2 regions of the Sinomonas sp. B1-1 genome follow, and region 2 is predicted to be linked to the other one. Evidence: riboswitches for the same ligand, from Rfam matches in the RefSeq annotation. Region 2 holds a riboswitch; the other holds the start of a gene.
What was found. A riboswitch is a leader RNA that binds a small molecule or an ion and turns the genes downstream of it on or off. The one in region 2 is predicted to bind cyclic di-AMP.
Positions count from the first base shown of each region.

Region 1: linked by a shared signal. The riboswitch ahead of ACQ5BE_RS10950 (hypothetical protein) and the one ahead of ACQ5BE_RS11655 (M23 family metallopeptidase) in region 2 are both predicted to bind cyclic di-AMP.

Region 1 covers NZ_JBCHVF010000006.1:100,711-105,113, reverse strand. Annotated here, with positions in the region: gene ACQ5BE_RS10960 (SixA phosphatase family protein) at 1-49, opposite strand, end outside; gene ACQ5BE_RS10955 (winged helix-turn-helix domain-containing protein) at 112-951, opposite strand; cyclic di-AMP (ydaO/yuaA leader) riboswitch at 1,554-1,748, shown strand; gene ACQ5BE_RS10950 (hypothetical protein) at 1,755-2,597, shown strand; gene ACQ5BE_RS10945 (hypothetical protein) at 2,716-3,540, opposite strand; gene ACQ5BE_RS10940 (response regulator transcription factor) at 3,719-4,403, shown strand, end outside.
Region 2 covers NZ_JBCHVF010000007.1:78,446-82,848, forward strand. Annotated here, with positions in the region: gene ACQ5BE_RS11645 (NlpC/P60 family protein) at 38-802, opposite strand; gene ACQ5BE_RS11650 (C40 family peptidase) at 903-1,631, opposite strand; cyclic di-AMP (ydaO/yuaA leader) riboswitch at 1,651-1,815, opposite strand; gene ACQ5BE_RS11655 (M23 family metallopeptidase) at 2,007-2,834, opposite strand; cyclic di-AMP (ydaO/yuaA leader) riboswitch at 2,841-3,053, opposite strand; gene ACQ5BE_RS11660 (metal-dependent transcriptional regulator) at 3,272-3,967, opposite strand; gene serC (phosphoserine transaminase) at 4,165-4,403, shown strand, end outside.

The sequences.
Region 1 (4,403 bases), on a different contig from region 2:
CCTTGGAGTGACGCAGGACGACGAGGCGCTTGAGGTGGTGCTTGCTCACGCCACTAGCCTACGGGGCGCGGTGGAGGGGGCCGGCGTCTGCCGGCTGCCCCGTGGCAGCGACTAGATCGAGTACTCGGGCGCGGCCCAGACGATGACCTCGGGGTGCTCGTAGAACCGGTAGCCCTGCCCGCGCACGGTGCGGACAGTGTTCGCCAGACGGCCGAGCTTGGACCGCAGGCGGCGGATGTGCACGTCGATCGTGCGCTCGTTCGGGATCTCCTCGGCGTTCTTCCAGAGGCCCTCGAGCAGCTCGTCACGGCTCACGGTCCGCGTCCCGTTCTCCACGAGGAAGTTCAGGAGCTCGAACTCCTTGAACGTCAGGTTCAGGGTTTCACCGTCGAGGTGGACCTCGCGGCGGGCGAGGTCGATGAGGACGCCGGCCGGGCGGGCGTCCGACTGCGGGGCCGGACGGGGCTCGGGGCGCTGCTGGCGGGCCGCGATGGTCGGGTCGCCGAAGGTGGAGCGCACGACGTCGAGCGAGGAGCCGGGTGCGGAGGCCGGCGCCACCGCGACGGCCGCGTAGCTCTCGACGCCCTCGACGAGGTTCTGCGCGTACGCGCGGATCTCCTGGGCGATGCGCGCGATCGATGTGCCGGCCGCGGCGGCCTGCTGCTCGGACAGGCCCACGTAGAGGACGAAGCCATGCGCGACGTTGTCCGGGGTGACCGCCCGCACCGGCTCAGGCCCCGCGGGGACGACCGGGGTGGGGGCGGTGATCGGGGCGTAGTCCTCGGCCAGGGAGCGGAAGGGCTGGGCTGCCCGCAGCCCCTGCTGGGCTCCGGGGTGAGCCGGGGCATCGGCCTGGCCGGGGAAGCGCGAGCCGAACGGCTGCCGGTGGCCCGGCTGGGACTTCTGGGCGTTGCGGACAGAGATGTGGACGTAGCCGGAAGCAACAGACATGGATCAGACCTCGAGAGAACTAGCCGTGAAGGCTTCGAATGCGGAGCAGATCGCCCGCGTGGGTAGGTGCTGCCCGACGCTGGGCGGAGGAACGACTGGGGCTAAACGCTGGGGTGGTGCAGTCAGCTCGACATTCGACAACAGCGCGGCTCGAGGCTGGCGGGTGAGCCAGCGAGGGCTACTGCGGCTGCAGGTGCTGTTGAGTCTTTGTTCACACTGAGAGTGTGCGGCGTAACAATGCCTACAGGCAAGTAACAATGCCGCTTTCGTCTCACATGTTGAGATCAGCGAGGCCTTTGTGATCAGCATCACGATTCGGCGCAGGCCTGTTATGAATCAAGATTTTCACAGTTTCGGGAGATGGTCGAGTTTTCATCGAAGGATCTTCGGCGAAAGGACTCCTTCCGTTCATCTTCCGTTGAACTAGGCGGAATCTCACAATGTGGACGGCTGTGGACGCGCGCCGGAGACCCGGCCGCGTCAGGTAGACAACCGACCCTTCGGTCAGCTAGTGCGACGCCAAATCTGCCGTTACCCAAATGTGACAATGACGGAAGCTTCCCGTACGGTGTATGGGTGCCCGCAGAACGGCGGGTGCCCACGGGACCCGCTCGCCGAACTCTGCCGGCGGCCCGTTGCGTTCAGTTCAAGGCAGAGACGGAGGACCCACCTGGCGGCCGCGCCCGCTCTCCCGAGCGGAGGTGCGCCCTTGGGGTGAAGCCCATGCCCATCGGCAGGGCCGGATGGCTCGCATCCGAACCCGACAGCTAACTTCGCAGGCGCCAACGAGAGGCCCATCCGCTTTGAGCAAGTCCCCCTTCCGCGCTGCCCCGCGCCCTCATGGCCGCCGCCGCGCCTTCGACCACTCCTCCCCCCTCGCCCGCATTGCCGCGTCCTCGGGCGCCAAGTCCGGCAGCGCGTTCGACAAGCTCGGCCACCGCAGCGCCGTCGTCGCACTGTCCCTCGGCCTGCTCGCGGTCGCCGGAGGCGGCGCGGCAGCCACGGCCAACGTGAACGGCCTGGCCCGCACCTCGTCTGTCGAGGCCAGCATTCCCGAAGCCTCGGGCGATTCGATCGCCCAGTCGATCGCCGCCGGCCCCACCGAGCAGGCGGCCCTCCGCGCTGACGCCGCTGCTTCCAAGACCGCGGCGGAGCAGGCGGCTGCGGACCAGGCAGCTGCCGAGAAGGCCGCCGCGGACCAGGCTGCCGCTGCCAAGGCTGCCGCCGACCAGGCAGCGGCGGACCAGGCGGCGGCCGCAAAGGCCGCCGCCGACAAGGCTGCCGCTGACAAGGCAGCGGCGGACAAGGCAGCCGCCGCGCTCGCCGCCCAGCCCGTCGATGACCCCGCGGGCGCCAAGGCGTACGCCGCGAGCCGCCTCGCCGCCTTCGGCTGGGGCCAGGACCAGATGAGCGCCCTCGAGACCCTCTGGACCAAGGAGTCGGGCTGGAGGACCACCGCGACGAACGCCTCGAGCGGCGCGTACGGCATCGTCCAGTCGCTCCCGGGCTCGAAGATGGCGAGCGTCGGCGCCGACTGGCAGACCAACTACCGCACCCAGATCGACTGGGGCCTGAACTACATCAAGTCCCGGTACGGCTCCCCCGCCAACGCCCTCGCCTTCCACCTCGCCAACAACTGGTACTGATCACCAGCTGGCAGTGACCGGCCGCCCGAACGGCGGCAGCAGGGGGACAGAGCACGACGGCGCCGCCCACCTCAGCGCGAGGTGGGCGGCGCCGTCGTGCTCGGCAGGACGTCGGGGGTCAGCTGCTCGAGCCGGCCGATGCCGAAGTCTCGCTGACGGTGAGCGCCGAGAGTCCATCCTTGAGGGCCGTGATGCTCACGGTCTGGCCGATGGCGAGGCTCGACGACGACCCGGACGATGACCCTGACTGGGACCCCCGCTGGCTGCGGCCCGCCGTCCGGCTCAGGTACTCGGTCTGAGCGGTCAGTGCGTAGGTCTGCTGGAACCCGTCGGTGCTCTTCACGGTCACGGATCCCGACGACACCGCGGTGATGGTGCCGGTCTGCATGACCATCGTCACGTTCTGGCTGTCCCGCAGCACCACGTACTCGCCGTGCAGCACCTGTCCCATGGTGCCGGCGCCCATGCCGGCGGGGCCGAAGCCGTCCGGCGCCACGCCGTCCTGAGCACCGCCGTCCTGGCCGAAGCGGGACTGGCCGCCTGTGCCGGGCTGACCGTTCGCACCCGGCTGGCCCACGCCGCCCTGCGCGGTTCCTGCGCCGCTGGTGGAGCCGGTCGCCGCATACACGGCGGCCCCGGCGCCCGCCGCGAGCACGACGGCGATGCCGGCGGCGGCAGCCCCCTTCTGGGTGCGGGACATCCCGCGCCGGCCCGGCCCCTGGGGAGGAGCGGCGCCCCAGCCGGCGGCGGGCTGGCCCTGCTGCGGGGCCGGGGCACCCCATCCGGCGGCGGGCTGGGCGCCCTGCTGCCACGCGGCGTCGTGCGTCCCTCCCGGCACGCTCGGCTCGACGGAGGGCCGGGCCTGCTGGCCTGGCCGGTTCGGGTTCTGGCCTGGCTGGGCGTGGCCGGGTTCGTGGGGCCTCTGCTGGTCTTCGCCGGACATTGAATCCTCCTGGGGTCGCGGTGTCCTGCTCCCAAGAGTTGGTTCCGTCCCTGTGGCGACGCTGTGCCACCCTGCAGGACTGGCTGTGACCGGGGATAGTCTGGTCACCGCGGGCGTCCACAGCTCGCTCAAAGCTGAGGCTCAGGCTGGGACTAAACCGTCACGGGAGGCTGGAACCATGGCAAGCCCCTTCTCCGTCAACAATCTGCCCGCCCTCACACACCCCGATGGGACCCCGATCCGCGCCCTCGTGGTGGACGACGAGCCGAGCCTCGCGGACCTCATGAGCATGGGGCTGCGCATGGCCGGCTGGAGCGTGCAGATCGCCGGGGACGGGCCCTCGGCTGTCGCCGCCGCGCGGGACTTCCGCCCGGACGTGCTGGTGCTGGACGTCATGATGCCCGGCTTCGACGGCGTCGAGGTGCTCGGCCGGATCCGCCAGTTCATGCCGGAGGTCCCCGCGCTGTTCCTGACCGCGAAGGACGCGGTCGAGGACAGGATCACGGGCCTCGCCGCGGGCGGCGACGACTATGTGACGAAGCCGTTCAGCATGGAGGAGGTCATGCTCCGCCTGCACCGACTCGTGCAGCGCTCGGGCGTGGCCGCGCAGGACGACGCCGAACTCGTGGTCGGAGACCTCGTCCTGAACACGGACACCCGGGAGGTGACCCGCGGCGGCGAGGACATCCAGCTCACCGCCACCCAGTTCGAACTCCTGCGCTACCTGATGGAGAACCCGAAGCGAGTGATCAGCAAGGCCCAGATCCTCGACCGGGTGTGGCAGTACGACTTCGGCGGCCAGGCGAACATCGTCGAGCTGTACATCTCCTACCTGCGCAAGAAGATCGACGTCGACCGGCCCC
Region 2 (4,403 bases):
GCCGTTCGCAGTGCCCGGGAGGGCGGTGTCGTGTGGATCAGCCGCCGACGCGGATGAAGACCGGGCCGGAGCCCACGTTCACGCTGAACAGCGCGGTGGTGCCGCCGTTCCACCCGCCGTGGACGGCCATGCCGTTGCCGACGTACACGGCGATGTGGGCCAGGCCCATGCCGCCGTTGGCGTAGTAGGCGAGGTCGCCGGGCTGGGCCTCGGCGGCGCTGACCGTGCGGCCGAGGGAGAGGTAGCCGGCCGGCCAGCCGTGGTAGTGGATGCCGACGGCGGCCAGCGAGTTGGTCACGAGCATCGTGCAGTCCTGGGCGACACCCAGCTGGGCGTACGCGGCGGCGGCGATGGCGGCACCCTGGCCGCTCGCGGCGGCGGGGGCCGGGGCGGGAGCCTGCACAGCGGTGCTGGCGGCGGCCTGCACCTTGGCGGGAGCCGGAGCCTGGGCCTGCGGGGCGGCCTGGGCGACGGGGGCCGGGGCCGGCTTCTCGACGACCGGGGCGGCAACGGACTCGACGGCGGGACGCTCGAAGGTGACGGCGGCCGTCGTCTCGGCCGAGATCGGCGCCTGGACGGCGCTCTCGACCTCGAGGGCAACCGGGGCCGACGCCTCGCGCTGGGACGAGACCTCAGCAGCGTTGGCGGCGACGCCGCTGGTCAGGACGAGGCCGCTGGCAGCCGCGATGACGGCGGCCTGGCGGCCGACACCGCCGGCGTTCTCGGTGACAGCCTTGGCGATGATGGCAAGGGAGGAGGTGTTGTCGGCGCGGTGGCGCCCGATTCCTGCACGGGTGGTCATACGGGTGAGTTCTCTCTCTCGTGTCCCTCAGGCCGCAGGGGGACGGCCCTCGGAAGGCGCCGCAGCGGGGGTCACCGCCGCGCCCGGAAGTGGATGGTTCTCAGCTGAGGGTGTAGAAGACGGACGAGCCGGTCGCGGCCACGGCGTGGAGCAGCGTGCCCTGCGAGGGGTTGAGCGCGCTGATCATCATCCCGTTGCCGACGTAGATGCCAACATGGGCGCCGCCGTTCTGGACCACGAGGTCACCGGGGGCCGGAGTGGCGGTCTGGCGCATGATGCTCCATGCCTGGACACGCGGGATGCTGATGCCTGCCTGGGCGTAGACCCACTGGGTGAAACCCGAGCAGTCCCAGCCAGCAGGAGTGGTGCCGCCCCAGACGTAGGGGTGGCCGATGCCCGTGTAGGCGATCGCCGCGAGGCTCGAGCCGGCGGCGTTCACGGTGGCGTCCACAGCGGGCGACGACTTCGTCGCGACCGCGGCCTGCGCGGTAGCGGTCTGCGTCTGCGCGGCCGGAGCGGTGGACTGGGTCTTGACGGGCTCGACGACGGGCGCGGCGACCGACTCAACGGCGGGGCGCTCGAAGGAGACCTGGGCATCGGTGGACGCGACGACGCTCGGCACAGCAGTGCTGGCCACGTCGGAGAGGGCGGAAGCCTCGCGCTGGGCTTCTGCAGCCTGCGCGGGGAGCCCGGCGCTGATGATCAGCCCGGACGCCGCGGCGATGACGGCCGCCTGGCGGCCGATGGTGCCTGCATTGTCGGACACTGCCTGCGCGACAGCTTCGAGCGGACGGGTGCGGACCGGTACGGCGCGATGGCGCGCAGTCATGGTGCGTGACGACACAGAAGTAGCCTCTCCCAGTGCCTACGAGGTGAGCTGTCGGGTTCGGATTGGAAGTATCCGGCCTCCCGGCTCGCGCCGGGCTGCTTAACCCCAAGGCCCTCCCTGAGGAGGACCAGAAGTGGTTCCCCCGCCTCTGCCAAGCGGTGTGTGCGAACGGCTTCGGAGAGTGGCAGAGCTAGGCATTCTCTCCGAATGTTCCAACTTGGTAGGAGCTGGAACAGGAACGACCCTACAGGACACCGGACCATATGTCACATTCGGATCACGGTGTGTTTATCGAGGATCACGAAAAGGACACGACGAAGGGCGCGCGCCCGAAAGCACGCGCCCTGGAGGGCTGGAGAGGGCCGCTAACGCGGCTCAGAGCCAGCCGTTGGGGTCGACGACGTCGCCGTTGACCATGACCTCGAAGTGGAGGTGGCAGCCGGTGGAGGCACCGGTCGTGCCGCTGAGGGCGATGAGCGCCCCGCGGTCCACCTTCTGGCCCACCGAGACCGAGAACGAGGAGAGGTGGTTGTAGGTGGTCTCGAGCCCGTTGCCGTGGTCGATCACGACCCGGTTCCCGCCGCCGTAGGGGTGCCATCCGGCGAAGGTCACGGTTCCGCCGGCGGCCGCCTTGACGGAGGTCCCGCACTGGGCGGCGAAGTCCTGCCCGCGGTGGAACTCGCCGGCCCACCCGCTGATGGGGCTCACGCGGTAGCCGAACGGAGAGGTCTTCTCCATGGAGTCGAGGGGGGCGCCGAGGGAGTGCTGGGCCTGGGCCGGCGTGACACCCTTGGCAGACTCGGCCGTGAGCATCTGCTGGAGCTGGCCGTCCGGGTTGAGTGCACTGCCCACGGAGGCCCGGCTGAAGGCGACGGACGCGTCCTCGGGCGCCGTGACCTCGGGCAGGACGGCCGTGTCGACGACCTGGGAGGCCTTCGAGGCGGCGCCGGCCTCGATGGCACCGGTGGCGGTGGGGACCGTCACGGTCAGGACAAGGCCCGTCGCGGCGAGTGCCACCCCGGCCTTCTGCCCGACCCCGGCGACCGAGGCGATCTCGGCGAGCTGGCGGACGGGGCTCTGGCGCTCGGCGGCGCGGCGGCCGCGCCTGCTGGCGTCTCGGGGGCGGAGGCCCGCGGCATGGTCGACATCGGCGAACGACGGCGACTGGGCGCGACGTCGACCGCGGACAGCTTGCTGGCTCAAGCGAATTCCCTCTCTCGTCAAGCGCCTGCGAAGTTAGCTGTCGGGTTCGAGCCAGAGAGTCCGGACTCGGCCCAGCCGCGCGGGTCTGGGCACACGGGTATCCACGGATGGATCCTGCGTGCCAGTGTCCCGAGCGTGCTGCGGGCTTCACCCCAAGGCGGCCTCGGCCGCCGCTGGTGGTTCCCCCGCCTCTGCCTTGGATTGCTGCATCCCGGTCCGCTGGCAGAGCTCGGCGTGCGGCTGGGATCACGCCGAAGTCCCGGCGCTTGTCCTCCAGCATAGAGGAACTCAAACCCGATGTAACGCTTTCGTGACCTTTAGTGAGAGGAAGCTCACGCCAAATTGGCGTCTGGCGGGTTACTCCACCGAGTAGAGGTTTTGTCCTCTTGTGTGAGGCCTTGTGCGACTCCCCGGTAACTACGCGGCTCGCGGGCCAGCTATGCCACCGAGACGAAGACGTGCGCCGCAACCTCGACCGGCAGCTCCAGCGCGCCGTCGACCATTGCCACGCGCACCGAGATGTAGTCCCCCACCCGCTCGAGGGCGACCTTGGCGCCCGGACGGATGCCGCCCTCATCGAGCTGTGCCAGCAGCTCCGGGTCCACCTGGATCGGCTCGGCGAGCCGGCTCACCACGACCCGGGAACCCGGGGCATAGGTGTCCATCGCCTCCACGAGCGTGACGACGCCGTCGGCGAACCCCTCGGAGGGGGTGCCGCCGAGGGCCTCGAGGCCGGGAATGGGGTTCCCGTAGGGCGACTCCGTGGGCCGTCCGAGCAGCTCGTACAGCCGGCGCTCGACGCGCTCGCTCATGACGTGCTCCCAGCGGCACGCCTCGTCATGGACGTAGGGCCAGTCCAGCCCGATCACGTCGGAGAGGAGGCGCTCCGCGAGGCGGTGCTTGCGCATGACCTCGACCGCCCGCCTGCGGCCGTCGAGGGTCAGCTGCAGGTGCCGGTCCCCTGAGACGACCACGAGGCCGTCCCGCTCCATGCGTGCCACGGTCTGGGAGACGGTGGGGCCGGAGTGGCGGAGCCGCTCGGCGATGCGCGCGCGCAGTGGGGTGATGCCCTCCTCCTCGAGTTCGAGGATGGTGCGCAGGTACATCTCGGTGGTGTCGATGAGGTCGGACATGCGGTGCTTCGAGCTCCTCGGGCGGTGGGGCGGTGCGGACGGCGTCGCTGCCGCAATTCTAGCTTATTTTGAACCGCTCAGATTAGACGGGACTCCCGGGCGCAATGGTTCGCGACACCAATGCCGGTGCGGCAGACTTGACCCGGGGCGAAGGGCACGGCCTCCGCCTCCACCCTGACCCACAAGGAGGCTTCACCGTGGCCGAATCCAGCCAGCTTCAGATCCCCGCCGAGCTCCTCCCTTCCGATGGACGCTTCGGAGCAGGTCCATCCAAGGTGCGCCGAGAGCAGGTCGACGCGATCGCGGCGGCGGGTGAGAAGCTGCTCGGCACCTCCCACCGGCAGGCGCCCGTCAAGAACCTCGTCGGCAGCGTCCGCGAGGGCCTCAAGGAGTTCTTCTCGGCGCCCGAGGGCTACGAGGTGGTCCTCGGCGTCGG